2 regions of the Pedobacter sp. AC402 genome follow, and region 2 is predicted to be linked to the other one. Evidence: riboswitches for the same ligand, from Rfam matches in the RefSeq annotation. Region 2 holds a riboswitch; the other holds the start of a gene.
What was found. Region 2 has a riboswitch for fluoride ahead of AC0IWE_RS21880 (voltage-gated chloride channel family protein). Riboswitches for the same ligand answer to the same signal wherever they lie in the genome.
Positions count from the first base shown of each region.

Region 1: linked by a shared signal. The riboswitch ahead of AC0IWE_RS15865 (phosphatase PAP2 family protein) and the one ahead of AC0IWE_RS21880 (voltage-gated chloride channel family protein) in region 2 are both predicted to bind fluoride.

Region 1 covers NZ_CEEDAI010000009.1:1,159,125-1,175,217, forward strand. The annotation lists gene AC0IWE_RS15845 (efflux RND transporter periplasmic adaptor subunit) at 1-66, opposite strand, end outside; gene AC0IWE_RS15850 (efflux RND transporter permease subunit) at 79-3,300, opposite strand; gene AC0IWE_RS15855 (TolC family protein) at 3,308-4,699, opposite strand; gene AC0IWE_RS15860 (four-helix bundle copper-binding protein) at 6,244-6,582, opposite strand; fluoride riboswitch at 6,810-6,878, shown strand; gene AC0IWE_RS15865 (phosphatase PAP2 family protein) at 6,921-7,475, shown strand; gene AC0IWE_RS15870 (EamA family transporter) at 7,480-7,893, shown strand; gene eno (phosphopyruvate hydratase) at 7,952-8,887, shown strand; gene AC0IWE_RS15880 (hypothetical protein) at 8,874-9,233, shown strand; gene AC0IWE_RS15885 (voltage-gated chloride channel family protein) at 9,252-10,544, shown strand; gene AC0IWE_RS15890 (YidH family protein) at 10,705-11,094, opposite strand; gene AC0IWE_RS15895 (hypothetical protein) at 11,135-11,302, opposite strand; gene AC0IWE_RS15900 (hypothetical protein) at 11,356-11,640, opposite strand; gene AC0IWE_RS15905 (LysR substrate-binding domain-containing protein) at 11,633-12,577, opposite strand; gene AC0IWE_RS15910 (c-type cytochrome) at 12,677-13,762, shown strand; gene AC0IWE_RS15915 (DsrE family protein) at 13,782-14,237, shown strand; gene AC0IWE_RS15920 (molybdate ABC transporter substrate-binding protein) at 14,257-15,177, shown strand; gene AC0IWE_RS15925 (substrate-binding domain-containing protein) at 15,189-15,938, shown strand; gene AC0IWE_RS15930 (YeiH family protein) at 16,056-16,093, shown strand, end outside.
Region 2 covers NZ_CEEDAI010000011.1:657,785-673,877, reverse strand. The annotation lists partial or broken gene glmS (glutamine--fructose-6-phosphate transaminase (isomerizing)) at 1-34, shown strand, start outside; gene AC0IWE_RS21930 (single-stranded DNA-binding protein) at 94-531, opposite strand; gene mutY (A/G-specific adenine glycosylase) at 587-1,648, opposite strand; gene AC0IWE_RS21920 (HU family DNA-binding protein) at 1,820-2,122, shown strand; gene AC0IWE_RS21915 (hypothetical protein) at 2,134-2,445, shown strand; gene AC0IWE_RS21910 (tetratricopeptide repeat protein) at 2,599-2,877, shown strand; gene AC0IWE_RS21905 (Rne/Rng family ribonuclease) at 3,290-4,840, shown strand; gene radA (DNA repair protein RadA) at 5,057-6,433, shown strand; gene AC0IWE_RS21895 (DUF4920 domain-containing protein) at 6,761-7,195, shown strand; gene AC0IWE_RS21890 (branched-chain amino acid aminotransferase) at 7,680-8,744, opposite strand; gene AC0IWE_RS21885 (tryptophan 2,3-dioxygenase family protein) at 8,874-9,839, opposite strand; fluoride riboswitch at 9,905-9,967, shown strand; gene AC0IWE_RS21880 (voltage-gated chloride channel family protein) at 9,986-11,263, shown strand; gene AC0IWE_RS21875 (transposase) at 11,380-11,979, opposite strand; gene AC0IWE_RS21870 (HAD-IB family phosphatase) at 12,187-13,488, opposite strand; gene AC0IWE_RS21865 (hypothetical protein) at 13,488-13,682, opposite strand; gene AC0IWE_RS21860 (NAD-dependent epimerase/dehydratase family protein) at 13,725-14,450, opposite strand; gene AC0IWE_RS21855 (formimidoylglutamase) at 14,522-15,703, shown strand.

The DNA of each region.
Region 1 (16,093 bases), on a different contig from region 2:
CTGTTTTCCGCCACACGCGGCCAGAGTACTTATAATTATTATGATGGGAATGAATCTGGTTTTCATGTTGTTTATCTTTTAAATTCTTGTTTTTCTAGGCATTAGGTTTGGTTCTTTTAAGCTGCTTTTTTTCTGTACCCAGGCGAAAACCTGCGGAAGGATGAAGAGCGCGGCAAGGGTTGAAAAGAATAGCCCGCCAATAACAGCCCTGCCGAGCGGCGCGGTCTGTTCACCGGATTCGCCCAACCCAGAGGCCATCGGGATCATCCCGGCTATCATCGCAAAACTGGTCATCAGGATCGGCCTTAAACGAATCCCGGCACTCACCACTGCCGCCCGGGTAGAATCCTTGTAATCCAGCCTGAGTTTTTCGGCGTTGGTCACGATAAGTATCGCATTGGCCACTGACACCCCGGTGGACATGATCATCCCCATGTAGCTCTGTAGATTGAGGGTCGAGCCTGTAAGCAATAATGCGGTAAGCGACCCAAGGATTACAGCAGGAACGGTCGAAAGAACCGTCAGCGAAAGCTTGAAAGACTGGTAATTGGCCGCAAGCAGCAGGAAGATCACCAATATCGCAAAAGCAAGTCCGCCCTGAAGAGAAGATAGTGTTTCAGTCAACAGGCTCGACATACCTTTCACTTCAGCAGTTAGTCCCTTAGGAGGCGTGCCTACGGACTTTAGTGCCTTTTCTACATCAGCAGTTGCCGTTCCAAGATCCTTTTTATAAATGTTTGCGCTCACGGTCAGAAAGCGTCTTGGCCCGGAGCGGTCATATTCTCCTGGAAGGTAACTGGTATTGAAAGTAGCGATGTCGCCCAGTACCGGACTGCTCTGCCCTTTAACCAAAGGAATTTCTTTGAGCTCATCCATTGTATTCATGACATACTCTGGAACCTGTACCTGTACCTGGTAGGTATAGGCGGTTTTTTCATCGAGCCATTGGTTCTTCTCAGTAAATCGGCTGGATGAGGTACTTGCAGTAACTGACCTTGCGATATCAACCACGTTCAGCCCAAACTGCGCCGCCTTTAATCTATCAAGGGTAATAGAAACCACGGGAATGTGCAGGGGTTGAGCAATCTGGATATCACGGAGGTAATCTATTTTTTTAAGTTTAGAGAGCACCTTATTAGCGTAAGACTCGATCTGGTCCATATCTTTTCCTGCTACTCTGATCTCAATAGGAGTTGCAGCGCCTTGGCTCATAATCTTTTCGGTCATGTCAATCGGCTCAAAGGTGATACGTAGGTCAGGAAGTTTATAAGCGATGTTCTTTCTCAGCGCATCTTTCAGCTCATCCATATTTACCTTATAATCTTCATCAAGGTTCACCTGAAGCACAGCCTCATGGGTACCGGTATTGAAGATATATAAGTTACTTGTTCCGTAACTACTCGGAATAAGCCCAACGTATCCCGAACTAACTGCGATATGGTTATCTACTGTCTGATTGATAATGGAAAGTACCTGCTTAAATTTCTCCTCGGTGCGCTCTAATCTGGTACCGTCCGGCGCTTTGATGCGGATCTGGAACTGTCCGTTATTGAGCTTTGGCATCATATCCTTTCCAATAAAAACAAATCCCAGTCCTGCAAGAGAAATCACCAGAACTAAATAAATCCCGACAATACCTTTTTTCATCGGCATCCACCGCTGGATGATTGCCATAAACCGCACCTTCACCCTTTCAAAGAAATCATTTTTTTCCGGTTCATCCTTTTCATTTTGCAGATGCTTTTCTACCTGCTCTCCTTGCCTCTCGTCCAGGGCCTCTCCTGCATGAGCATGGATCTTACCATGGTCATAGTGCTGGTAACGTTCTTCGTTTATCATCCAGTTGGATAGAATGGGAACTAAGGTCTGGGCCACGATGAAAGAGACAACCATGGTGAAGCCAATCGAAAGGGATAGTGGCAAAAACATCGCCTTTGGTATACCGTTCATCATAAAAGATGGTGCAAATACTGCCAGAATACACAGCAGGATGAGCAGCAGCGGGAATGCGATTTCTTCACAGGCATCGTAAATGGCTTCGCGTTTGGGCTTGCCCATTTCCAGGTGCTGATGGATATTTTCGATCGTCACCGTTGCCTGATCGACCAGGATCCCTATTGCAAGTGCCAGACCGCTCAAGGTCATGATATTTATGGTCTGACCGAACATGCCTAGTAAAAGCACCCCAATTAAAATCGATACCGGAATGGTGATCACCACGATAAGACTGCTTCGCAGATCACGCAGGAATAGCAACACCATTAGGCCCGTTAATAGTGCACCAAGACCACCTTCAGTGATCAGGCTTTTTACCGAGTTGATAACGGCAACAGACTGGTCAAATTCATAAGAGATGTGGACATCGTCCGGCAAGAGGCTCTGCATTTCGGGGATTTTGGCCTTTAAGGACTTTACCACTGACCAAGTCGAGGCGTCTGCTGTTTTGACCACAGGAATATACACAGACCGTTTCCCGTTGATCAATGCATAATCCACGGTAACATCCGCTGCATCGGCAACCCTTGCCACATCCCTTACCAATATTGAAACGCCGTTTTTTGTAGCTATTGGAATGTTGTTGAATTCATCGACCGTTTTAACCAGGGAGTTCATAGAGGTCACCATCATGGTATTGTCCAACCTTAGATTTCCCGAAGGAGACATGACATTGAACTTGGATAAAGCCCCTACCACCTCGTCCGGAGTCAGATTATAACTCCTTAATTTGCTCGGATCTACACTAATGGTAATCGAGCGGGAATTGGCACCGAATGGCGGTGGCGCTGAAAGCCCTGCGACAGAGGAAAACATGGGCCTGATACGCGTTGCCGCCATATCATAGATTTCTTTCAGACTGCGGGATTTGGCCGAGAGTACAAGCTGGCCTACTGGCAGTGAAGAGGCATCAAAGCGGACCACCTGCGGAGGCAAAGCGCCTGGAGGGAAGAACTTCATGGCCCGGTTAACCTGCAAGGCAACCTGGGCAGAAGCCTCTGCCATATTGGTGCTTTCATAAAAACTCAGCTTTAGCATCGTCAAACCCTGAATGTTTTTGCCGGTAATATTCTTAACGCCATTAACATAAAGAAACTGATCCTGTAGACGAGTGGAGAAGAAGCCCTCCATCTGTTGTGGAGACATACCTCCGTAGGATTCAATAACATATATTGTCGGCGAATTAAGCTGGGGGAAAATATCTATTGGGATCTTCAGCGCACTGAGAACTGCAAAGAGCAGTAAACTCGCGGTGATCACCACTGTTGTAATCGGCTTTTTCAGGGCCGAGGTAACCATTGACATATCTTTATTATTTTAATGTGTTTAACAGTGAATCTACTTGGTTGGTGGCGATAGCCTTTTGAAAAAGCGCCCGGATGTACAGATATTTTGCGTTGACAAAATCGGTTTCTGCACGGTAAAGGATGGTCAGGGCTGCATTGAGCTCAATGATGTCGGTCAGCCCGTTCTTATAAAGCGAGAGCTTCTGGCGATACCCTGCGGCCGCTGCCTTTAGCTGGTTTGGTATTTCATCGAGTCTTTTATGCGCGGTACTGATCTCAAGGCCTGCCTGAAGGGCGGCATTTGATAACATTAGCCGCTCCTGCTGTAGTTCCTTTAAGTAAAAATTGCTACTGGCCTTTTGGGTCCTAAGCTTCAACTGACGCCTGCGCAGATCAAATAAGTTATAACTGATCCCTACGCCCACGAGGTAATTTTCCCGTTGCCATTCCAAGCCATTCGAGAGACTGTTGAAATTATCATTGGCATCAATGCTTGATCCCCTTGACCAGGCAGCAGCTTGCAGGCTTACCTTTGGATTATAGGCTTTTTTGACCAGGTTTTCCTTCTCAACGCTGCTTAGATAATTGCTTTTGTAGAAATCAAGCAGCGGATGGCTTGAACTGTCGGTCAACTTTACCGATAGGTTTACCTCAAGCGATTTTAGCCGATCCAGGATCGTACTGTCAGCGACAATACTTTCCGGATTTAGCCCGCTGATTGCTGCAATGTCGAGCTGAACCTGTCTGTAGGTATTGTCCATTTCAATATAGTTCAATCTTGATTTGGAGAGTTCGGCCCCTGCGATACTGGTATCCACACCCGGACGCACACCGCTTCTGGCAAGGGATAAAATCGAACGGTTGATCTGCTCATTGCGACTGATATTGCTTGCTTGAATGGATAGCATGTCCTGAAGCTTTAGTAGACTCAGGTAATCATCAATAGCGATGGCCCTTGTCTGGTATCGGCGCTGGGCAAACTTGGATCGTTCAACGACAAGTTCTGATTTGGCGACTGCATTCTGAGCTTTATAGGCACCAAAATTATAGACCTCCCAATCAAGGGAGACAATACCAAGATTAGTAAGTGTAGCCTTGGTAGTGCTTTCAGTCCTAACACCTCTGGAATTGGAAGGAACAATACCAAAGGCCATGTATGGCCCTGCAACATTATTGTTTGAGCCCAGATCTGCCTGATAATTAAGCTTCAGATTTGGAAGGGCATTCGCCGCGGTCTCTCTTAACTGGGCGGCACGTATATCAACTGTTGCTGAATCAGCGGCCAGTGAAGGTGAAAAAGCGGTCACGTGATCGATCAGATCAACGATCCCGATGGGCTTTGGGGAGGTTTGGGCATGGCTTTCCAGCCCCATATATAAAAGTGGGAACAAACAGAAAATCTGTTTAATACGGATCATGTCTTTAAATTAAAATTTAAGGAAAAAGATTTGACGGACGTCTTGGACAGGAAACACGGTGATTAACCGGCCGTCGTCACTTCATCATTTGAAGGACCTGTCAATAAAAGAAAATTGAGATAAATCTCAGATCCGAAAGACCTGGTTGGAAATATAAATTGGGACTGATCCGGCAATCCTGTATCTGATCTCAAGAAAATACCTGTTTAGGTTAGAGGCTAAAAGCGAAAGCCCCAAAAATAAGATGACGCCGATAAGAAAAGCTTCCAAAACAGGAAGCACGGTTTTCTTGCGTTCATCAAGGATACACTTAAATTGTCTGGTAATTTTTGAATCCTTTCCAAGCGGAGAAAAGCTACCTTTGTACTGCGCAGCTGATTTTATTCCCCGGGCGGACTCTAAAAGGGAGAGGTTGGATAAAAAAAAGATATTGCCCAAAGAGATAATCAGGTACAGCAAGACGACTCCAATTATAGAGCAATTTGGTACCTGCTTAACTTTCAAACCCTTCAAATTTAACAACCTAAATATATAGGCGCTAAAATCTGCATTAATCTAAAAAGATGAGAGGATAAACCGCAACAAAACCGTTACAAAATATCAACAAATATTAGGTTACGATATTTCTCACCCTACTTTCGATTGTCATCGAATAATTTCTTTTTCCTATACTGTCCCTCCATCTTGTTGTTCAAAACTTTATCAAAATTAACCACAGCTTCACAATGCTCAAAAAGGGTCGAACTTCCGCGGGTTGACCCTACTAAGTGGCAATATGAGGCATCTAAAAAGTATGCCTCTTATTTTTTAAACATTAAGAACTTGAAAATAAGTCACTTACAATAGATTAAATTGAATTTTTCGGTTCGAACTTTTTAGAATTTTCCCTAAAATTAAGATATACCGCAACTATTTATAAAACACCAATTGTCTAGACATCAGTGTTGAACTCCATAAACTGCTATCTAATTAGCCAAATAAGCATGTGGATTAGTTTCAATTGCGAACATCGATCAGCTTGAATATTATTCAATTATAGGATAAACGGGGGGAAATCCGTTTGGTCTAAATTTTTTTACAATTATGCGCAAATGCCATGTAGCTTGCATTTAATTTAGAAGGTACATACCCTCGGTTTAACAACGTGATTGATTTAACACCGCCATTGAAATGAAATTTGTATTTTTTGTTTTTTGAAATAATTTGATGAAGCGGGAATTGAAAGTTCATGCATTATTTAATGCATTCCTCAACTCGCATCTAGCCTTCATTTTCATAGAATTCGAATTATCAAGTACTCATCATCAAAAACTGAAATTCTTATTTGAATAATGGAATGAGTTTATGAGAATCATATCCTAAAAAACCCATTTTTTTAAGGCTAGAGAAAGGACATACCAAGAACAACCTCAAACCTTGGTAAATATCAAATAATGAGGGAATAATGAAAATAAAATGAATGGAATAAATTTGCCTATTTATAAAAATGAAAGGGCAACTAGAATGCTGCCCTTAATCAATTAATGCTCACGGTGATTGGCATCTTAAGCAGCTACTCCTGTCATTCTTCTGCATTCTTCCGCACAAGCCTTACAAGCATCTGCACATTCCTGACAATGCTGGGTATGATGATTACTACACTCATCTCCGCATTGCTGGCAAATATCTGCGCAAATACGGCAAATGTCTTGAGCAAAAGAGCTACCCATACTCATCAATTGAGCGGCAGAGTAGCAGATGGCTGCACATTGCATATCAAGCTCAATACACCGCGCCATCATTTTCACGTCTTCTTCCTGAGTGCATGAACTTGCACAATGATTGCAAATTGAAGCACACTTTAAGCATGCATCAATACAGTTTTTCCATTCATGGTATCCCATAACTTTAATTTTTTAGGGTTATAAAAAAAATTCCTATATAGATAACATGGTTATTTCCAGGCGGTTTCATTTTGTTTAAGAAAAGCTTTAATCCCGTGATATGATGCTTGTTTAAACGGTAGAAGAATAAGAAACTGGTTCTCGTATTCAAATAAGGAGGAATAGTGATAAATTAAATTCTCAACACCTACTTTAAGATTTTGCACATCATTTTATTAGTATTATATTTGCAATACGGAAATGGTGTCCTTCCGATTCAACCGCTTTTTTCAAAAGCTGATGGCGCCTACAATAGAAATTCCAGCAGGTAATAAAATCTGCCGGTCAAAGTATTGTAGGTGAAAAAATTAAAAATAAATTCTCAACTCTTATTGCTGGCAGCTATCTTAATTGCGCTTGTCTTACTTTGTCTGTCTGCCAAAGTGAGATCAGTGTTAGCAATGGTCCTGCCGGTTGAAACTGAATGGTTCTTGTGGATAAATCAGCACCATAATGCATTCTGGGATACGATCATGTACTGGGCCAGTGATAAGCGTTTTTGGCTTCCTTTTTATGCCTTCATTATTTATTGCCTCTTCCAGAATTTCTGCAAAAAAATTTGGCAGGTTCTTATTACCATTGCGCTACTAGTTGCTAGTGCAGATCAGATTGCTTCAGGACTGATTAAAAACACCGTTAAGCGTCTACGCCCTTCCCATGAACCGAATCTAACTACGATCATTCATTTAAGTAAAGCAGGTGCGGGTGGGATGTATGGATGGCCATCCGCTCTTTCATCACCTATCTTCAAAAGCATTCTTTCCGCTGGTTCGGCATTTACCGGATCATTGCCGGAGCAACGGTTCTTGTACTCATTTACTTTGGAATTATTCAATAACGGAAAATTAACATAAAACTATGTGGTGGATCTACGCGCTATTATCAGCTTTCTTTGCTTCCCTTACGGCCATCTTTGCAAAAGTCGGCGTAACCAATGTCAATTCTGATTTGGCTACTGCCATACGAACGGTGGTAATACTGATTGTAGCCTGGGGGATCGTAATGGCCAGAGGCGAACTTAAAGGAATTACGGAACTGTCAAAGCATAACCTGCTATTTCTTTTTTTATCTGGCCTTGCCACCGGCTTGTCCTGGATATTCTACTACAAGGCTTTGCAGATCGGGAAAGTGTCCCAGGTCGCCCCTGTTGATAAGTTGAGTGTTGCCCTAACTATTATACTTGCAATGGTGTTCCTGAAAGAAGCTCTTACCCTGAAAGTATTCTTTGGTGCCCTGCTGATCATTGGGGGAACACTGGTTTTGATCTTTTGAGAAACTCAATTATTTGTAAGCAACCGAAATACTAAAAATCAATATAAAACAAAAAACTATGAAATTAACTAAAATTCATGCCCGTGAAATTTTGGATTCCAGGGGCAATCCGACAGTAGAAGTAGAAGTCACTCTTAACGGAACAACAGCAAGGGGTATTTCTCCATCCGGGGCAAGTACGGGTGAAAAAGAAGCCGTAGAGCTTAGAGATGGTGATCCAGAGCGCTATAATGGTAAAGGCGTGGAAAAAGCAGTAAAAGGGATTAACGTCGAAGTCGGCAAATCAGTCACCGGCTTATCCTTTGAGGGTCAGCAGGCCTTCGATGATCATATAATTGGTCTGGATGGAACCGAGAATAAATCAAGGCTCGGCGCAAATGCGATGCTTGCGGCCTCAATCGCCTTCGCCCGGGCTTCGGCCGTTGCAAAAGGGATTCCCTTGTATAGGCAGCTAGTGGAAAGGGAAGGTTACGTAATGCCCGTACCGTGCATGAATGTCATTAATGGGGGAAGGCATTCTGATAACAACATCGATTTTCAGGAATTTATGATTGCCCCTCATAACGCCCCCTCGTTTAAGGAAAGTATCCGTATGGGCGAAGCTGTTTTTCATTCCCTGAGAAGTCTGCTAAAAGCGAAAGGCTATTATACCGGAGTTGGTGACGAAGGTGGGTTTGCGCCAAATCTGAGTTCTAATGAGGAAGCCGTCCAAATCATCATGGAAGCGATACATATTGCCGGTTTTGCTCCAGGCAAGGATATTTCCCTTTGTCTTGACCCAGCGACCAGCGAAATGTGGAATAATGGAAAATATGAATTTTATAAAAGTTCTAAAGAACGGATCACAACAGATGAAATGATTGGCTTTTGGGAAGGATGGTTAAAAGAGTACCCAATTATCCTGTTGGAAGACGGGTTGGGCGAAAACGATTGGGAGGGATGGAAAAAGCTGACCAGCCTTTTGGGAGACAAAGTGGGAATTGGTTGGAGATGATATATTCTGCACCAACCCGAGTATTATCCAGCAGGGAATCGACCAGGGCATTGCAAACAGCGTACTGATTAAATTGAACCAGATCGGTACAGTTTCCGAAACGCTAAAGGCCGTAGAACTAGCCCAAAAAAACGGTTACAATTGCTTTATTTCTCACCGCAGTGGTGAAACTGAAGACACGACAATTGCGGATCTGGTTGTCGCTACCGGTGCGGGGCACATCAAAACAGGAAGTGGCTGCCGCTCTGAAAGGGTATCTAAATTTAACCAGTTGCTTCGGATAGAAGAAGAACTTGGTGATAGGGCATCATTTGCAGGAATCAATACTTTTTATAAAAAATTATAAATCAGCCACTAACCTACAATGAAACATAATAAATTTTTATTTGAACACCTTTCGGTTTTTAAATATGCGGTTCGATGGACGCTGCTTATACTTCCTGTTGCCATTGCAATAGGAAGTATGGTTGCCTTGTTCCTTTGGCTGCTAGGCTGGGCCATTCACTTTCGCTTTCAGCATACCTGTCTCATTTTTCTGCTACCTTTAGCAGGTATTGTGATCCACCTGATTTATCAGTCAGTTGGTAGGTCCTCAGAAAAAGGAAATAACCTGATCATGGATGAAATCCATAGGCCGGGTGGTGGAGTGCCCAGGCAGATGGCGCCAGTAATCTTAATAACTACAGTGATTACCCATTTGTTTGGCGGATCGGCTGGAAGAGAGGGAACCGCGGTACAAATCGGAGGAAGCATCGCAGGAATGTTTAGCCGCTGGTTTAAGCTAAATGAGGTAGACACCAAGATGCTCCTTACCGCGGGAATTGCAGCCGGGTTTGGGGCGGTGTTCGGAACACCGCTCACCGGTGCCATATTTGCAATGGAAGTTCTGGCCATTGGAAGAATAGAGTACAAGGCTTTACTTCCCGCATTAATTGCCAGCGTGCTTGGTGATCTTACTGTCTCTGCCTGGGGCATCCATCATACCGCTTATCACATCGATCTCATAGAGAAAAGTGCCTACTTTCTATCTGAATACCTGCCGGTAAACCTACTCCTGCTTAGTAAGGTTATTCTAGCATCCACATTGTTTGGTCTGGCCAGCTACCTGTTTGCTGTAATGGTGCATGAGATCAAGGCCTTTTTTTCTAAAGTATGTAAGATCCAGTGGCTTATTCCTGTTATCGGTGGTCTGATTATTATAGGCTTGACTTACGCCATCGGGAAACCGGATTACTTAAGTTTGGGCGTGGATAGCGAATACCAAGGAGCCGTTACAATTCCCTCTGCTTTTCAGCCTGGTGGAGCAGATACTTGGAGCTGGTTATGGAAGACCATTTACACAACTTTAACATTAGGAACTGGATTTAAAGGTGGTGAGGTAACGCCTTTGTTTTATATTGGCGCAACATTAGGCAATGCACTTTCGACCTTATTAAATGCTCCAGTTAGTTTGTTTGCTGCCCTTGGATTTATTGCTGTTTTTGCTGGTGCAACGAATACACCCCTTGCCTGTACGATTATGGGTATAGAACTTTTTGGTAGTGAATACACCATGTTTTTTGCGGTAGCCTGTTTTACAGCCTATTTTTTCAGTGGCCATTCAGGTATATATTCTTCACAGCGTATTGCGGTACCCAAAATATTTACGGGAACATAAAATATTGACTTATCCTGTTCCTGTGGATTATCATAAAGAGGTGAAATTTTTATAAGATCCTTGACCAATGCAATCAGCAATTTATATCAAAAAACAACGCTATATCGACCGCTTTCCTTCCTCTCTTTTCTAAAGCATCAAGTACAGATGATTTAACTGCCTATGTTGTTTTAATAAGGTAGAGCAGTAAAAGTATACTAGCTATGAAAACTAAAGCGGTTAAAACTTTAACAAAAAGTGTTGAATGGTAATACACCCCCTGATTCAATTGTTCTTTCGTTGAATTATATCTTAAGTAAGAACAAATGATAGTAATTGCTCCCAGGGCAACTAGAAAAATCCCGATAATGCGGGAATCTCCGGTTTGGTGCAGGGGCACTTTACTCCCCAGTGCGGCACTGATCTGCTTGATAAATAGCGAGAATTTCATCACCACGAAGCCAAATCCCATGATACCAATACTGGTTCTGATCCAGGCCAAAAATGTTCTTTCATTAGCCAAATGGTCTCCTGCATGCTGTTTGGTGTTTTCCTGATCTTGAATTTTCATCTTGTTCTGTATCGGTATATTACAGCAATATATTTGCATGTTATGTCAATATCGATGCCAGTTTGGAGATGATAACCCTGGTATCCCGGATGCAAGTAAGCCTGTTTGATTCAGTGCCGGCAGGATAGCAGGTAACTGCAATTTCTTCGATAAACGATAAGCCTGATAGGTCAATAGATTCTTTAACCTCTTGTTCAATGCTTTTCATTAGGATCATGATTAATCGGGGTTGATATGTTCTGATTTTATGAGCTAATTGCTCTATTCCCCCTGCCTCTGGTTTTTTCTGATTTTAACTGACGATTTATCAATAGGTGTACAAGTTAGATGTTCCAAAAAGCATCCCGTGCCTTTAAAGAACTGCAAAAAATCTTCTACAGATTTAAAATCGCCAAATACCTCACTAAATGCAAGATAAATTGTTCGAAACAGATTAGTATTTCCCAGGTAAAAATGTTTATCGTCACCTCCAGGAGCTTCAGAAACAAAGAGCAGCAGCACTTTAGCTGGCTGATATTGCCTCGAAATTTCGGTAACACTATACATTATAGTTGTAGCTTTTAGCGAAGCGCATAAATAGTTCCGCCAGAGCGTCCTGCTGACCATGAAGCTGAATGAAATGAAACGGCCTTTCGATAACCATATCCTTGATATCTATGATGCGGCATTCATTATTCTTGAGCTCTTTCAATATGGAGTGGATAGATAAAAAAGCCAGGCATTTGCTGTGAATCAAATAGGATTTAATGCTTTCGGTACTACCTAACTGCATTTCTATATTTAAGTCCCCCACCTTTATCTGGTGTGCTTTTAAAGCATATGCAATAACATCTAGTGTACCAGAACCAGGTTCACGAAGTAATAAATCATAATCCTTCAACTCATTCGGTTTGATCATTTCCTTTTTCATGGCATAATTGTGACCAGAACACACCAGCACCAGCTCGTCTTTTAGATATTGTTCGTATTTAATCTGTGGGTTCCGGGAGATGCCTTCAATGATTCCAAAATCTATTTCCTTAGCAATCAAACGCTGCTCTACATCTTCTGTGTTTCCGGTAACCAGTTGAATTTGTATATCCTTAAACTTATTGTGAAACTGTGCCAATACAGGTGGAATGATATATTGTGCCACAGTACTGCTGGCACCAATCCTCAATATTCCTTTATGCTGTTTAGTAAGTAGATTCATATCATATTCCAGTTCCCGGTAAGTTCCAAAAATCTGTTCTGCGTAATGCAACAATAATTCGCCGGCTGGGGTGAGGCTGATTTTTTTGTTTCCACTGCGTTCAAATAATGACATTTTGAACTCCTGCTCTAATTCTTTAATGTGTTTGGTTACAGCAGGCTGACTGATAAATAACTGTGCCGAGGCCTTTGTAAAATTCAGCCTTTTAGCGACAGCATAAAATACTTGCAAACGGAAATCTATCATACACGGTTTTAGTAGATAACCTAAGATACAAACAATTTGTTTCAACGGGTACTGACATCATAACCTTACGTTATCATCAATAACTTTTTATGCTTTTTCTGATGAGTAGAATAAATGCACATTTGTAACAGAAAAATATTGGTTATGAATAAGGAATCAACAGAAAAAGAAATCAGACAAGCACTTATATATACAGCCAGGACAACGGCTATCATTGCGTTTCTATTTGTTGCTTGTGGAACCATTTTCATCTGCACTTTATTTTTTAATGTGCAGCCAGATGTAGTGACAGCAAAAACCAAACAGGATGTGGAAACCGGTATAGCTGCTGTTAACGTCAAAAGCCAGGTTGTACCTGCTGATGCCTGGAAAGCGCCTGATGAAAATACGATTCCGGCGGACACCAAGTACGGCCAGATGATCAGGTATGGCAAAGAATTAATAGCACATACGAGCAAATATTTTGGGCCAAATGGATCCATAGCCCGTATTACAAATGGTATGAATTGTCAGAATTGTCACCTCGAGGGTGGAACCAAACTGTTCGGAAATAATTATGCTGGTTTTATTTCCAGTTTTCCTAAAATGAGTGGCAGATCAGGAAAGGTTGAACCTGCATCGGCACGTATTGCAGAGTGCTTCAATCGAAGTCTTGCAGGCAAAGTACCAGACGAATCTAGTAAAGAGATACAGGCAATGCTGGCTTATATGAAATGGCTTGGAACAGGTGTAAAAAAAGGGGAGAAAGTGTTTGGAACGGGAACCGAAAAATTAAAATTCCTGGATAGGGCAGCGAATGTCAAACATGGAGCGATTTTATATACCAGTAAATGTCAAAGTTGTCATGGTGCAAATGGTGAGGGAATACTTGATGAAGACAAACTAACTTATGTTTATCCGCCATTATGGGGCAAACACAGCTACAATGATGGCGCAGGGATGTATAGACTCAGTAACTTTGCGGGGTTCGTAAAGAACAATATGCCATATGGTGCCAGATATGGAGATGCGCAGTTAAGTGATGAGGAGGCCTGGGATCTCGCTGCTTTTGTGAACTCACAGCCAAGACCACATAAAGATCAGGGAAAAGATTACCCTGATTTGTTAAAAAAACCTTTTGATGCGCCATACGGACCATATGCCGACAAATTTTCTGAAAATCAACATAAGTATGGTCCATTTGCACCAATTGTAACCTCCGAAAAACAAGTAAAACTAACAACTAAATAAATCATCAAAATCTAAAATCATGAAAAAAATAACCTTAATCTGTACATTATTTTTGCTGATCGCAGCAACCTCGGCCACTTTTGCCCAAGCTACACCTGCTAATTTTACAGGGGCAAAAGCCACCCTGAAAAATTATAAGGCACTGTATGTAATCAATAACGGTGATGAGAAAAAGATTGCAGGAACACTTCGAAACCTAAAAAATGCACTCGACGATCCCAGGTTAAAAGGGAAAATCAATGCAGAACTTATTGCCTTTGGAGATGGCGTAGCTGTTTACCAGAAGAACGGATCTTTTGAAAAAACATTGTTAGAACTGCAATCCAGAGGAGTAATTCTTGCACAATGTGAAAATACCGTCAGAGAAAGGAAAATCGAAAAAAATACCTTATTTGATTTTATCAGTTATGTACCCAGCGGCAATGGTGAAATCATCATCCGTCAATATCAGGGATGGGCAGTTGTACATCCTTAAACCAAATAATTAGAAAATCATGAAATATATAAATCACACCTTTTTAGCCACAGTTGCATTTTTATTGCTTTGTGGAAATGTTAAGGCCCAGGATCATCGCTTTGATCCGCCCTGGAATACTCCACCTGAAAGTAAAGTTCAGTTCACAGTACCTGGAGTAGACAATGTGCCTGATCTTTTTGGAGACATTAATGATCCCCAACTGGTGGTTTTCTTTGCCGGTAACCAGTTTATGTGCATTGACGAATTAATTGCAGCCTTTAAAAAGTCATATCCACATTATCAGCGGGTATTTGCCGAAACGCTTCCCCCAGGCATTTTAGCCCAACAAATAAAAACCGGTAGCATTGTGGTGGGCAACATGAGAATTACCTTAAAGCCGGATGTTTATACAGCTGGTAAGAACCGGATAGACATGACCCCTGAATGGTTTAGCAAAACGACTTTATATGCTAGAAACAGGTTGGCAATCATGGTCCAAAAGGGAAATCCGAAGGCATTGAAGTCACTCAAAGATTTAGCAAATAAAGAGCTGAGGATCAGTATGCCCAATCCAGAGAATGAAGGGATCGGTAAACGTATTGAAGAAGCCTATGTGAAAGCTGGAGGGGAAACATTAAAATCTACCATCATGGAAGATAAAGTTAAAGATAAGACTACTTATCTTACCATGATCCATCATCGCCAATCACCAATGAGGATCCTATACAACGAAAGTGACGCCGCTCCAGTATGGTATACTGAGGCCTACTATCAGAAAATGATTGGCCATCCTGTTGAGCTCATTGAAATTCCTGAAAAAGAGAATATCCATGCGCAATATATAGCGGGACAGTTAAAAGATGCGCCACATCCGGCCGCTGCAAAAGATTTTATGGATTTTTTGATCAGTCCGCAGGCTGCTGCCATCTACAAAAAGTTTGGTTTTGATTTACCTTAAACATAAACACAATGAAAAATATATTTTTAACCATATTGTCAGTCGTTGCTGTAGTGACCATTGGGAATGCACAAATCCCAAACGATACTTTATATGTCTATGGTCCCGGTGGGCCGCTCGGACCGATCAATGAATGTGCGAAGGTTTTTGGAAAGCAGCATGATATCGTAATTAAAGTCACTGCCGGGCCAGATAATGAATGGATGCCGGATGCAATGAAACATGCAGATCTGTTCTTTGGAGGAGCAGAATACATGCTTTCAAAATTCATGTCTGACCACCCAAACATGATAGTGGCGAACTCTCGGACAGAGTTATATAAACGTGCGGCAGCGATCCTGGTACGGCCCGGCAATCCTAAAAACATCAAAAATCTGGGCGATCTCTGTAAACCAGGTGTGAAAATTCTTGATGTGAATGGGGCTGGGCAAATGGGGCTTTGGGAAGATTTGGCAGGTCGACAAGATCTGATTGCAAACATACAGCAGCGTATAGCAGGTACATTTGCAAATTCGGCATTGGGTATTGCTGCATGGAAAAATGATCCTCAATATGATGCCTGGATAACATTTGGCTCCTGGCATAACCGTTTACCAGACCTCACCTCAATGGTTAGGATTCCTGTTACACAAACAGTCTATAGAGGTACACCTGTAGTGAGGGGTAGCACTGGTACGCATAAGTCGGAAACTGAGGATTTTATCAAGTTTATGCAATCCGATAAAGGACATCTCATTTTCAAAAAATGGGGTTGGGAATAAATAATGTCTAAAAACTTATCTTCTATAACATGAAGTTATGGAAGATAAGTTTTAATGATTTGATCGGGGTTTATTAGTTATGGATCTTTGAATTAGAAAATAAAGACAATCAAAATTATGACACAAATCAAAGACAATTCAAATTCTTCTAAAAT
Region 2 (16,093 bases):
AAGAAACCTAGCCAAATCGGTAACAGTTGAATAATTTAGGCATAAAAAAAGCTACCTCTCATCAGGTAGCTTTTTTTATTGATTGTATCTTTTTTAGAAAGGAAGATCTCCGCTTTCATCAGCTGAGCCGATCGTAAATTCATCTTCAATCTTCGATTCTGTATTTTGGTGTACAGGTGTTGTCGGACTTTGCTCAAAGTCACTTTTTCTGCCCAACATGGTAAAATTTTCGGCAACAATCTCTGTCACATATTTTTTTACTTTTTCTTTGTCTTCAAAAGATCTCGTTCTCAATTTTCCTTCGATATAAACCAGTTTACCTTTTTGGAGGTATTTTGAAGCAACTTCAGCCAAACCCCTCCATAACACAATATTGTGCCATTCTGTTTGTTCTACTCTTTTGCCGTCTTTGTTGTATGTTTCCGATGTAGCTAGCGGGAAACTGGCTACAGTTACGCCACCGTCTAAATGTCGCACTTCAGGGTCTTTGCCTAAGTGGCCTACTAAAATAACTTTGTTAATCCCAGACATAAATATTTTTGGTTAGTTGTTTCGTTTTGTTAATGTGCACCGCTAAGATGGTTAGTTACTCCATTTTGTGCTTATAAAAGTATTCCTGTATAAAATCGTGGATTACTTTTGGTTGCGGTAACTCATCTAACTTATTTAAAGAAACCCAATTAAGTTCCTTTTGTTTATTAAAGTTAAATATATAATTTTTTAATGCAAAAAATTGGACATGGATTATTTGGTGAGTCAAGAGGTGTTTTTTTGCACTTATAAATTCAAAATTTACATCATTGCCAAAGGCTTCTTTAACCTGATCAATAAATATTCCGGTATTAAATCCGAATTCCGCTGTGGTTTCAAGGCTTGGAAAATCGTATAAATGATGCCATATATCTCCAGCCTGCCTTTCTTTAACGAGCACCTTTTCATGATCATAACAAATGAAATAATTAATATAACGGTGCTTTTGCGCGGCTTTTTTGATTTTAACAGGAAGCGCATTTACCTCATGATGAGTGTAAGCATAACAGGTTTGGTTTAATGGACAAATGCCGCAATTGGGAGATTTTGGTTTGCACTGTATTGCTCCAAATTCCATTATAGCTTGATTATACAGTGCCGGATCTTCTTTAAAAAGCAACTCGTTTGCTAAGGAAAAGAACTGTTTTTTACCTGCCGGAGAATTGATTGCCGTATCAATGCCGTAGTACCTCGAAAGCACGCGGAAAACATTTCCATCTACCACAGCACGTGCCTCACCGGCAGAAAAAGAAGATATTGCCGCAGCCGTATATTCGCCGATTCCTTTCAACTTTATCAGCTCATCATGCAGATTTGGGAAGATTCCATGGTGATCTTTAACTACAATTTGCGCGGTGGCATGCATATTTCTGCCCCTGGAATAGTAGCCTAAACCTTGCCAAAGCTTCAAAACTTTTGCTTCGGTTGCATTGGCAAAATCAGTAACGGTAGGAAAATTTGATAAAAATTTATTAAAGTATGGAAGCCCCTGCTCTACCCTGGTTTGTTGCAGGATAACCTCTGATAACCAGATGGTATAAGCATCAGTGGTATGCCTCCAGGGCAAATCTCTCTTGTTTATCAGATACCAATTGATGAGTTCATTTTGAAATGTCATTACTGCAAATTACGGTGTATTTATCCGATTAAAAAAAAAAGTTGCAATTGACTGATAAGTCTGGAGATAAAAAAATCATCTTTTATTTCCCTATCTCATTAAAAAGCAATACTTTTGCAACCCCAAAACAGTAGTAATATTAAAACACAATAATATAATAAATAATAAAATATGACTAAGGCAGATATTATTTCAGAAATATCAACAAAAACCGGAATTGAGAAGGTTGATGTACAGGAAACGGTTGAGGCATTTTTCAAGGTTATCAAAACCAGCATGATTGGCGGTGAAAATGTATATGTTAGAGGCTTCGGAAGCTTTGTTGTTAAAAAGAGAGCGCAAAAAACTGCGAGAAATATCTCAAAAAATACTGCAATAATTATCCCAGAGCATTTTGTTCCTAGCTTCAAACCAGCAAAAGTATTTGTTGATAAAGTGAAAAGCAATTCAAAAAAAATTAAAGTAGAAGCCTAAGTCTTAACGTTATGAATAGCAACATCAGATCAAAACAAACCATTATTATTGGAGCGATTGTATTGCTTGTTGCATTTTTATTTACAAGAGACATAAAGGGTTTGGTGAAACCGACCGAAGAAAATGGAAAAATGCCTGAAAGCGGCCAAATGGCTAACGCAGGTTCTTCAGCAGCTTTATCGGCCTTAAACCTCGAAACTTCATCTACAGCTGCAAAAAATGTAATCAATAAAAACCTGGCTACAGACATTACAGCTTTAGAAAACACTTACAAAAACGCAAACGGTGCAGAGAAGGTTGAGCTTGCAAAACAATTGGCCTAGAAATGGGACGATGTAGAGCAAATCACCCCATCAGCACTTTATTTAGAAATTGTAGCACAGGCCGAACCATCATCAAAATCATGGCTGGCATCTGGTAATCAATTTGTTAAAGCTTTTGAAAGTACACAGGATAGTATAGCTCAACCTGCTTTATTGCAGAAAGCAAATACATCTTATAAAAACGCATTAGAGAAAGATTCTACAAACATTGAAGCTAAAACAGGCTTAGGTGTAACGATAGTAAATGGCTTAGGCGCACCAATGCAAGGTATTGCAATGTTGCTGGAAGTTGCGGCTAAAGAACCTAAAAATGTAAAAGCGAATATGAATTTAGGATTGTTCTCAATAAAATCAGGTCAGTTCGACAAAGCAATTCCACGTTTTAACACTGTAATTGCCGCCGCTCCGATCCTGAAGCCTATTTTTATTTAGGAACAGCTTTAGAAAATTTAGGCAGAAATAAAGAAGCAGTAAATGCTTATCTATCAAGCAAAAAATTAGCGGCTAACCCAACCTTATCTTCTTTCATTGATAAGAAGGTGGCTGAACTAAAGAATAAAAATTAATTAACAGATTAATAAAAACATTTAAAACTTAAAACTATGCCAAGCGGTAAAAAAAGAAAAAGACATAAAATGGCTACCCACAAACGTAAAAAACGTTTAAGAAAAAACAGACATAAGAAAAAATAGTTTCTTATTTTGATAAAGCTTATTAAACCTCATAGTAAACACTATGAGGTTTAAATAATTTATATGATTTTCGATTATATGGATTTAGGCTATATCAATGTTTTTATTTACTATCCATTTGTTAATAGGCGAAAGCCTTAAATCTGTAGCTGTTGGTAAAAGAATTAATTATCAATTCGACTCCTGCCGGAGTTACCATAGCGTTGATTGAAGACAAACAACTTGTTGAGCTTCACAAAGAACAAATCAATAATAACTACGCCGTAGGCGATATTTATTTAGGCCGCATTAAAAAAATTATGCCCGGCCTGAATGCTGCTTTCGTGGATGTTGGTTATGAAAAAGATGCATTTCTGCATTATTTTGATTTGGGCCCTCAGGTGCAATCTTTAATTAAGCTAACTAAGATCAAGCGTAATGGCTCGGTTACAGGCACATTATTAGATAATTTAAAGCTAGAAGCCGACATTAACAAGGCAGGCAAAATTTCTGATGTGCTGAGTAAAAACATGCTCCTCCCTGTGCAAATTGCAAAAGAGCCAATTTCTACAAAAGGACCGCGTTTAAGTTCCGACATTTCGATTGCCGGCAGGTATGTGGTACTGGTGCCCTTCTCCAATACCATATCTGTATCAAAAAAAATAAAAAGCAATACCGAACGTAATCGTTTAAAAAAGATTATTGAAAGTATTAAACCTCAAAATTTTGGGGTAATTATCAGAACCGTTTCTGAAGGCAGAGGAGTTGCCGAAATGCAAAAAGATCTTTTGGATTTAATTGCTAAATGGGAAAACTTCATTAAAAAAATACCTGCTACCGAACCTTCAAAAAGAGTTTGGGGAGAAATGGACAGATCATCAACGTTAATCCGTGATATTCTGAACCCTGATTTTACAAACGTTTACGTAAGTACACCAGAGTTGTACGATGATATCCGTTCTTATGTGCACGATATTTCTCCGGAAATGGAAAAGATCGTTAAACTGTACAAACAGAAAGAACCCATCTTCGACCACTTCGGGATAGAAAAGCAGATTAAAAATGCTTTCGGAAAAACAGTAAACTTACCAGGTGGTGCTTACTTAGTTGTAGAGCACACCGAAGCACTTCACGTAATAGATGTGAATAGTGGAAACCGCACTGCCAGTAAAGAAAACCAAGAGGAAAATGCTTTACAGGTAAATAAAGAGGCGGCTAAAGAAATTGCCCGTCAATTGCGCTTGCGTGATATGGGCGGTATTGTGGTAATCGATTTTATCGATATGCACAAACCAACAAACCGTAAAATGCTATTCGATTATTTGCGTGAGCTGATGTTATTGGATAGAGCCAAACATACTATTTTGCCTCCGAGCAAATTTGGTTTGGTACAAATTACCAGGCAGCGTGTGCGCCCGGAAATGAATATTGTAACGGTAGAAAAATGCCCGGCCTGCGGTGGTACAGGAGAAATTAAAGCGAGTATCGTTTTAATGGATGATATTGAAAACAACCTTAATTATATTTTAAGAGAGCAAAATGAAAAAGGCGTAACACTTTCCGTGCACCCATACATTGAAGCTTACATAACAAAAGGAATTTTCAACCTTCAACGCCGTTGGTTCTTTAAATATGGCCAATGGATTAAAGTAAAGGCACAATCATCGTATTATTTAAACGAGTTTCACTTCATCTCCGCAAAAGACGAAGAGATTAAACTATAACTCAAAACACTTTCAATTAAAAGCCTGGATTTTTTTTAAATTCAGGCTTTTTTGTTTTAAAAGATAAAAGCAATAAGTTTTAATTTCCACCCGCACGGAATTACGATCGCTTTTATGATATCGTGCCGACGCAATTTGGCAAACGTTTAATTGTTCAAAAAAATAAAAGCAATTCAATTCAGATAGGTTAAATTCGTAATCTAAAATTTTAATCAATTGGCAAAAACAAAAAGTGCATTTTTCTGTCAGAGTTGTGGTTATGAATCAGCAAAGTGGTTGGGTAAATGTCCATCATGTAACCAATGGAATACTTTTGTAGAAGAAATAGTAGAAAAAAGCTCAGCATCTGTTCCAACCTGGAAAAGTGATTCATCAAGTCGTAAATTGAGCAAACCGAGCAAAGTTGATGAAATACAATCTTCTACTGAACGGAGAATATTAACGGGAGATAAAGAACTCGACCGTGTTTTAGGCGGTGGCCTGGTAGAAGGCTCGTTGGTATTGATCGGTGGCGAACCCGGGATTGGAAAATCAACCTTGATGTTGCAACTGGCTTTAAATTTAAAAGGTAAAAAACTGCTTTATATTTCTGGAGAGGAAAGTGAACAGCAAATTAAAATGCGTGCTGAGCGGATTCAGGAAAACCCAACTTCCAACTGTTATATCTTAACCGAAACCTCTACCCAGAATATTTTTAAACAGATTGAAATTTTAATGCCTGAGATTTTGGTTGTAGATTCTATCCAAACGCTTCATTCTGCCCATATCGATTCTACCCCGGGGAGTGTATCCCAGGTTAGGGAATGTACAGCCGAACTGTTGCGCTTTGCAAAAGAAACAGGTGTGCCCGTTTTCCTCATAGGTCATATTACGAAAGATGGTGCCATTGCAGGCCCCAAAATACTGGAACACATGGTTGATACTGTTTTGCAATTTGAAGGCGACAGGCACCATGTTTACCGCATATTACGATCAATTAAAAACCGTTTCGGTGCAGCGGCAGAATTAGGGATTTACGAGATGCAGGGCAGTGGCTTGAGAGAAGTTTCCAATCCTTCAGAAATTTTACTATCGCAACGTGATGAAGAACTAAGCGGCATTGCGATTGCAGCTACTTTAGAGGGCGCCAGACCAATGCTAATCGAAACCCAGGCTTTGGTAAGTTCAGCGGCCTACGGCACGCCACAGCGATCGGCAACAGGCTTTGATACCAAGAGAATGAATATGCTTTTGGCTGTGCTGGAAAAGCGATGCGGTTTTAGATTAAGCACACAAGACGTTTTCTTGAATATTGCGGGCGGAATAAAGGTAGAAGATCCTGCAATTGATTTAGCTGTACTAATTGCCATTATTTCTTCACATCAGGATATAGCTGTTTCTTCAAAAAACTGTTTTGCAGCAGAAGTTGGGCTATCAGGAGAAATAAGGGCGGTAAATAGAATTGAACAGCGTATTGCAGAGGCTGATAAGTTGGGTTTCGAAACCATTTACATTTCTAAATACAACTTGAAGGGGATCGCATTAGAAAAGTATAACCTAGAAATCAAAGCGGTAAGTAAAATAGAAGAAGTTTTTAGTCTTGTTTTTGGCTAATAGTTGGGGAAACAATTCAACAACATTCCCCATATAGAAGAAAAAATTCCACGGTTCCACAATTTTGGCAAAAACGATATAAAAAGGCAAAACAAAATAAACTGCTTATTATTAGCGGTTTACATCTAAAATAAAAAATATAGATGGATTTGGATTAAGCTTTGCCTAGTAACGTATGTTCTATGAGGCCATAGAACTTTACGAAAATGGGATGATTTTTCCCCGTTGGTGGACACCAACGGGGAATTTTTTTGCCTTTAATTTATTTAAAGAAAAATTAAATAACTTTGATTCAAGATAATAACCGGAACCATATAATAAATAAACATGAAAAAGATCATTTTGAGTTTAAGCCTTTGCCTATCTGTAGCATTTGCATTTGCCCAAACCGCTTACAACGGACAAAAATTCGGAGAGGAAGTTAAACCCGGAAATGTAAAACCCGCAGCAAAAATGGAAGCTGCAATGGGAGACAAAAAAACGGCAGACATGAAAATTGAAGGCAAAGTGGTAGATGTATGTAAGAAAAAAGGTTGCTGGATGACCCTTGAAATGCCAAATGGTGAACCGATGCGGGTAACATTTAAAGATTATGCCTTTTTTATGCCAATGGATATTGTAGGCAAAAAAGTTGTTTTAGACGGCTTAGCTAAAAAACAAACAATTTCTGTGGAAACTTTACGTCATTATGCGGAAGATGCAAAAAAAACTCCTGAAGAAGTAGCAAAAATTACAGATCCTAAAAAGGAGCTTGCTTTTTGAAGCTAAAGGCGTGGTAATTTTAGATAAATAGGTTTAAAATCTGAAATCCTAATATAGAGGCTGAAAAAGCTTAATTGTCTCCGTTTGTAACGAGGATCTTGAGGTAAGCATTTGCAATGCGAAAATAGTTTCTTTAACAGCGATAAAATCGCTTTTCTCGTACATCCTTCGTTACAAACAAGGACGATGTAGTATGATTATCTATGAATTTTCTGTGCTTCCATTGCAGAAACTATCTCTAGTTCATTACCGAATTACCAAACACTTACAATTGATAAGTACGAAGCAATCCTGAAACACACGCTAGTGTAGCGATCGTTATAAGATTGCTTCGTCGGTTGAAAAAGCCTTCTGGCTATGAAGATACCCATAGGATATTCATTTCCTTGAAATAATGTCATTCATATTGATTTTATACAATAAATTCTCCCTCACGATGACATATATATTAAGATACAACCTCCTACTATTGGATAAGATTTTATTACAAAACCCAATTCCAGCCAAACTCATCAGGAGCTAAGCCGTAACGGATATCGTTTAATTTTTTAGCAATTCCATTGGAAATGTGCCTTGTAGATGGATCAGTTAATTTATAAATCTGACCATTATAACCCATTTCGCCAACATGCGTAACTGTAGCAGCAGTTCCTGCAGCAAATGCTTCTGTTAAGCTTCCGTTTTCAATTCCCTCGATCACCTCTTTAACAGAAACCCTACGCTCCTCAACCTCAACACCGGCCTCTTTAGCCAGCTTAATAATTGTATCGCGCGTTACGCCATCTAAAACTGTACTGCGTACTGATGGGGTAACCAGTTTACCATTAATTACAAAAAGCAAATTTGCGGTTCCGGCTTCTTCGATAAATTCGTGTGTAACAGAATCCGTCCAGATTAACTGATCAAAACCTTCTTTTTTAGCCTGCTCAAAAGGGTATAGTGAACGGGCATAATTTCCGGCAGTTTTAGCAAAGCCAACTCCACCTTCATCTGCACGGGTAAATTCAGTTTCGATTTTAACTTTTAAAGCACTGCTATAATATGGACCGGTTGGTGTGGTTAATAAGGCAAATTTATAAGAATCAGATGCTTTTACCCCTAAATATGGGTCCATGGCAAACATTACCGGACGGATATACAAAGCGTAATCTTCCTGGTTAGGCACCCATTTCTCATCCACATTGATTAACGCTGCCAAACCTTGCATAAAAATTTCTTCAGGGATACCTGGCATCGACATCCTTGCCGCTGATTTGTTAAAGCGTTCGAAATTTTTATCAGCACGGAAAACACTAATCTTTCCGTCGGGTTGACGGTATGCTTTTAATCCTTCGAAAATTGCTTGTCCGTAATGAAGTGCTGAAATTGCAGGGCTCATAGGAATGGGGCCATAAGGAAGAATCTGTAAATTTTTCCATTCGCCATCTTCAAAGTCGGCTGTAAACATGTGATCGGTAAAAACCTTACCGAATGGTAACTGCGAAAAATCAGTAACAGCCAAACGGGTTTCGGTTGCATTCGTGATTTTTATATCTAATGTCTCGGTCATTGTATTTGAATTTTGAATGAGTGAATGATCGAATGATTGAGTATTTTACCTGCTCATTCTTATATTCAATCATTAATTATTTCGCGCAAATTAAGAAAAAACGTGCTTTTTTAATAGCTTTTTATAATATTAATCTTTGTTTTTGAGTGTTTTAAGTACACTAAGCACCCATCCTTTGCCCCACTCTTCCATTTGTTCATCCGTCCATAAGAAAGGATAGAAGATTCTTTTTTGAAAACGCGGAGGCAGGTATTTTTGCCAGTTGGTTCCTCCTGTTGCGGCAACATCAACAGGATCTTTCTCTAAATAACGTACCGCCGATTTATAATGTGATAAAGGCCATTCTACGTTTACATATAAATCTAATTTGCGCAGCTCTTCTGCAAGTGCTGTAACATCTGCTCCATTTGCCTGTAATTGATGATATAGCGCCGAAAAATTAGTTAGTGTACGATCTTTTGCCAGCTGCAGAAACTGAGCAGCATACTTTTTAATAAACTGTTTAAGGGTTAAGGTTTGTTTGCCCGAAGCCAGCTCAGTTGCCCCAAATTTCCAATAAATATTTTCAAACTGCTCTTCTATTGTTGCAGTGCTTAAAGCTACACGTTTAGATTTATCAACCAGGCGGATAAAATCAGTAGCACAGATTTCAATCATCCTATACTGCCCCGATTGGAACCCACTTGCCGGTAATAGCGACATGCGGAATTTTAAAAACTGTTCTTTCTCCATACCATCAACCATTACTTCAAAAGATGTGGTTAGGGCATTGAAATAAGCGTTAATGCGTTTTACGCGGGCAGTAAAAAACTCAACCGTTAAATTTTCATGCTCAGCAATCTGCCTGCACTCGTGCAAAGCTAGTTTAAAATAGAGCTCGGTAATCTGATGGTACATGATAAAGATTTCTTCATCAGGAATTGGTGTTTTAGGGCTTTGCAAACTGAGTAACGTATCCAGATGGATATAATCCCAGTAGGTTAGGAAATCGGCATATAAAAGGCCATCGAGGTAGGAGGCCATATCCTGCCCCATTGCGGTATACTTTTCTTGTAATTGGTTTAATTTGTCTTTTATTTCTGGTGTGAAATCCATTGTTTGAAGTTAGCTGGTACAAAGGTGATAAAGATTTTGCAACAAATAACTAAATTTTATACATTTGAAACCAAGGCGATGGGGTACCGCCAAAACCGCCCAAACAGGCTGATGACTCCTACGATTTTATTTAAAATTGAATTCAAATGCCTGTTAAAAAATTAACAGAAGGATTTCTTCTGTCTGTTCATCGCTTTATTAAATTCGACTTCGGATTACTCTTGATTAGTACACTTAAGTGGTTGCTGATTTCTGCGCTACTAGGGGGGCTTATCGGGTCTGCTTCAGCCTTGTTTCTGGCTACTTTAAACTGGGTAACCAACTACCGCGAACAACACCTCTGGATCATTGCCTTTTTACCTTTAGCTGGTATTAGTATTGGTTTGGCTTATCATTATTGGGGCACAGCAGTGGTAAAGGGAAACAATCTCTTAATTGAAGAGTTACAATCGCCTAAAAAGATCATACCAATTGTGATGGCTCCGTTAATTTTTGCCGGCACAATTATTACCCATTTATTTGGAGGATCAGCCGGAAGAGAAGGTACTGCTGTTCAAATTGGTGGTGCATTTGCCGATCAGTTTACCAAACTATTAAAACTTAATGCCAGAGACAGGAAAGTTATTCTGATTTGCGGCATTAGTGCTGGCTTTGCCTCCGTTTTTGGAACCCCATTAGCTGGTGCCGTATTTGGGTTGGAGGTTTTTGTGGTTGGAAGTTTAACTTATAGTGCAATTCTACCTTCGTTTATTACCGCAATAATTGCCGATTATGCATGCAAGGCCTGGGGCGTTGGCCATACCCATTATAGTATCTCTGTAATACCTGAACTAAACTCGGTTAACCTGCTGCTATCATTAGGGGCCGGTATATTGTTTGGACTTACAGCAAGATCTTTTTCTGCCTTAAACCATGGTTTATCCAAGATTTTCAGTAAAATTAAGTATCCGCCGCTTCGTCCTTTTATAGGTGGAATAATTTTGATTGGCATTATTTACCTGATTGGAAATACGCGTTACATTGGTTTAGGGATACCTGTTATTTCAGCCTCATTTACACAACAAGAAGCTTACTATACCTTTGCCATTAAATTATTTTTAACAGCTTTAACATTAAGTGCCGGGTTTAAGGGAGGGGAAGTAACCCCACTTTTTTTTATTGGAGCAACATTGGGTAGCTTTTTGAGTTTTTTTATTCCATTGCCATTGGGATTGCTCGCGGGAATGGGTTTTGTAGCTGTTTTTGCAGGCGCAGCAAATACTCCGTTAGCCTGTATTTTTATGGGTGTAGAGTTATTCGGAACCTCCTCGGGAATTTACATCGCCCTTGCCTGTGTTACTGCATACCTGTTCTCGGGCCATACCGGGATTTATCAATCACAAACGATTGGGGCCCCGAAACATTTGTTGCTGAAGAGGCGTTGAGGGAACGGGGTGGATAATGTAAATAAAAAGCCTAGGCCATGGAACCGTAGTCCTAATATTTCTTAAACTAAGGGAACTGGCTTTGACAACCTTCTAAAGAATTGCAAAGAAGGTTGTCAAAGCTCATCAAACCTCATACTATTATTAAGGTCTGTATGAAATTCTATATATTCTTTTTTTCCGCCAAACCAATCCAGTACTTCTTGCTTCTTTAATTTACTATCTGTATTCAATAAAATCCTGTTGTACGAACTCCACTTCCATTCTCTAAAATTTACTATAAGGTTGTGTTTCTGGGGATTTGTATGAATATAATAAATGAGCCTAATTAAATAGAATTCATCATTTATCTGGGCGCGCTTGAAGGGCGTTTGAAACAACGTACCTATTCTTCCATGCTGAATATTGAATGCCAATGCGTAAGATTGAAAAAATATTCTGAATTGTTTGCTTACAATTTCATGGATTGAAAAATTGCTAATTGAATCTAAGACCTTTAAATTTTCTTTAACCTGGATCAGCAGATGAAAGTGATTTCCTAATAAACAATATGCATATACATTTAAAACATTAGAAAGGTACTTGTCGAGCTTTTTCAGGAAAAACTTGTAGTTAGCATCTGATTTAAAAAGCGGTTGCCTATCTATAGATCGGTTATAAACGTGATAAAATTTCCCTTCTTCAAATTGAGTATAGTAATGTTCGGTTTTTGCCATAAGCGTGTTGCATAAACCAAGATACCTAAAAAACATCATTCTTCATTTTAATAGCTTTGACAAATTCTTCCTATATTATTAGTAAAGTTGTTAAATACTATCGCAATGGTATATTATTAATAGTACACTATGCTTAAAACGCTTTGACAACTTCCTTTCTATTTTATTAGTAAAGTTGTCAAAGACTACCCGAAAATACAATCCTGATTAATATAGTACCCTAAACTTTATGGTTTGTTCGATTTTTTTAAGCGATTTAAACAATTGTTTATCGTATTGGGCATTTATATCGGTAATGGCATAGCCTATTTCGGTGTTGGTCATTAAAAACTGGCTTACAATATTGATATCGTGTTTGGCAAAAACAGTATTAATTTTAGCCATTATACCTGGCACATTTTTATGGATATGGATTAAACGGTGCGATTTCTCAATTTTTGGCAATTGTAAATTTGGAAAATTACTGCTTAAATAAGTTGCTCCGGTGTTCATAAAATCGGCAACGCGTTTGGGAATAAAATCTATGTTGCGCGGGTTATTTTTTGGATCGTCGAAAACTACGATTCCCTGTTTGGTACAAAGGTCAAGATCTATTTTATTCTTTGCACTTCCCAAATACCCAATTGTTTTAAGTTTGGCTGCATTTTTCAACTGCTCTTTATCTATTTTTTCGCCATCAGCCAACAATATTATGCCAACATCTTTTACATATTTCTCTTCGAAAGTGGTTTTATGGCGAATAGATAATCCATCATTTTTAAGGATTGAGATGGTTAAAGGATCAACTTCACCAATTACCAGACAAAGAATTCGGTTTTTTGGATAAGAGATTGCCCGTGGAAGATCATTTACATACAAAAACTCATCAAAACTTGGCGTAACATGATCTGCTTTAGATACAATGCTTTCGCGCGCAATGTTCTCGGTAAAAGCAAAAAATTTATTGATAATTCCGCTTTCACGCAACTGGAAATCTGAGTAACCATCTCCGATGCCAAAAAGTTCGCCTTCTAATTTTAAATGTTTAAGCAACTTTACTTTACCACCTTCTTCGCTTAGCGGGTTGGCGTGGTCGTAATCTATAATTTTACCATCACCGGTGGTAACAAAGGTATTGGCATAAATATTTTCTTTTTTAATGTGATATTGGCTTACTACTGGCGTAATAAACTCCTTAAATCCGCCGGAAACAATCAAAACCTCGTCGGCATGTTTTTTAAAAAACTCTGCATTACGCGAAAAAGACGTTGATACTTTCTTTTTTAAATGTTTAATCAGCTGTTTTAAATGCTCCTCATTTGCTTCGAGCAGTTTAACCCGTTGGGCTAAACTTTCGGAGAAGGAAAGTTTCCCTTCCATAGCAAAATTGGTATAATCTTCAATTTTTTGAAAAATCGCTTCTTTATCTGGGTGGTTCTTCAGCGAAATGCGGGCAAGTTCATCAAGTGCTTCTACCTGGGTAAAGGTACTGTCAAAATCGATGATGTAATAGGCTTTTTGTTTGGGCATTATCTTAAATGTTGGGTAATTTCTTTTATGCTTTCGGCAACCGGCTTAAAGTTAATGCCAGTTTCCGTTTTTACTTTATTATTATTGTAATAACTCAAAGTTAAACTGCTTTTTGCTGCATCTTTGGTAATAGAAGGCTGTGTACCGGTAAACAAGGAAGCAAATTTAAGTGCCCGCCAGGCTATTCCGAGCATCCATGGTTTCGCTTCTTTTACAGGTGCTTTAACTCCAAAACCCTAGCAATTTCGCCAAACAGCTCTTTTATAATGATAATCATCAGCAGATATGATAAAACGTTCACCAGAAACTTCGGCATCCATTAAAAGGATCATGGCTTTTGCCACATCTTCAACATCTACAAAGCCTGATGCGCCATCTGTATAAAACGGGAAGCCTCCTTTTACCAATTTAAAAATAGCTCCACTCCCTTCAAAACCTGCATTTTTACCAATAATAACCGATGGATTGACTATAACCGCATCCAAACCTTCGGTTATACCCCGCCATACTTCCATTTCGCCTTCATACTTTGATAATCCATAGGCATGGGCTTTGGCATCATACTCCCAGAAATCTTTTTCCGTAATTTTTTGTCCTTTTTTTGCATTTCCAAGGGCTGCTACCGAACTAACATGCAACAAACGGCAGTTATTTTCGGCACAAAGGTTTACGATGTTAGATGTTCCTTCAATATTTACATGAAAAAGCTGTTTTTTATCTTTTGGGTTAAAAGATACAAATGCAGCGCAATGGTAAACTTTGGTAATTCCCTCAAAGGCATCTTCGAGTATAGAAGGTTCATTAATATCGGCTTCAAACCACTCAATTAATGGAATATCTTTTATCAATGCAGGGATTTTAGATTTCGCCCGCCTCAGTGCCCGCACAGTTAAACCTTTATCAGTTAACTGTTTAATTAATTCAGATCCTAAAAATCCAGTTCCTCCGGTTACCAGTATCATTTTATTTTTTTCGGGCTATATGTGGAAATACGCATTCAAAAATAGATATTTGAGCCGAGAGTTTTAAATATATGTCATTAACGGATTTCTTTTCACCCATAAACCCCGATAGTTTTACACCCAGGCAAGGATTTTTTACAAGTCAGCTGGGTTTAAAAGCGCAGATTTACACCGAAACCTTTCCCGATTTTGAGGAGCATACCTACGATCTGGCTATTTTTGGCGTGCTTGATGGAAGAGGGGCGGTGAACAATGAAGGCAGTGCGCTTGCTCCAGATTATTTTAGAGAGAAATTTTATAAGCTCAATGAAGGTCCTTTTAGTACCAGAATTGTAGATTTAGGCAATATTAAACACGGCGCAACCATTGCTGATACATATATCGCCATTAAAATGGTGGTTTCTGAACTCATCAAAAAAGACATCATCCCAATTATTATTGGTGGCGGGCAGGATTTAACCTATGGCCAGTATCTGGGTTACGAAGATTTAGAGCAAAAAGTAGATCTGGTTGTTATTGATAACCAATTTGATATCGGTGATGATGACCATGAAGGAATTGCCACCCGATCGGACTGTTACCTGAATAAAATTTTCTTACACCAGCCCAATTATCTGTTCAATTTTAGCAATGTAGGGTACCAAACTTATTTTGTAAACCAGGAAAGTTTGAGCGTGATGGATAAACTGTATTTTGACGTTCATCGCTTGGGCGAGTTTGCCCAGGATATTACTTTGACTGAACCCATTATCCGCAATGCAAACATGATCAGCTTTGATATAGGTGCAATCCGATCTGCCGATGCTGCCGCAAATGCCAATACCACACCGAATGGTTTTGATGGTGAAGAAGCCTGCCGCATTGCCCGCTATGCAGGCATGAACGATAAATTAACCTCAATTGGCTTTTACGAATTTAACCCTGCTTACGACAATAACGGACAAACGGCTTTTTTACTCGCCCAAATGGTATGGTATTTTATAGAAGGTTATTACGCCCGTAAAAAAGATTTTCCACTTACACCAAAATCTCAATTTATGATATACCGTACCAGTTTAAAAGATGGTTCGGGCGAAATGATGTTCGTGAAAAGCAAAAAATCAGACCGGTGGTGGATGCAGGTACCTTATCCATCCGGACAAACTAAAAACGAGCGTTACCACCTTGTACCTTGCCGATATGATGACTACCAGACTGCCGTAAATGGCGAAATGCCTGATTTGTGGTGGAGAACCTATCAGAAATTAAATTAACCCGCAGTAAAAATAAGTGTTGCTAAAAGAGTTGTCAACTTTAATAGCACGGTTGCCAGAAAGTTGACAACGCTGAAATAGTATTATAATAATAAAATTCTGTAACCGATTTGGGCATGCCCCAAGCTGCACAAGGGTCGGGCTATACGTTCCAATCTTTTTTGATGAAGGATCAAAAAAAGGATTTCCACTGCTATCCCTCATGCAAAAGAAAACCAATGTGCCTTTATTTTGGTTGAAAAAGTATTAAATGGTCTGTGGAGACACAGACCATGGGGATTTTTCCTAAAAGAGTTGTCATTTTAATAGTAGGGTTGCAAAAAGGTTGACAACGCTGAAATCAATATTTGTTTCTTGCTGGTAAAAAATAAGTAGTGCTAAATGAGTTGT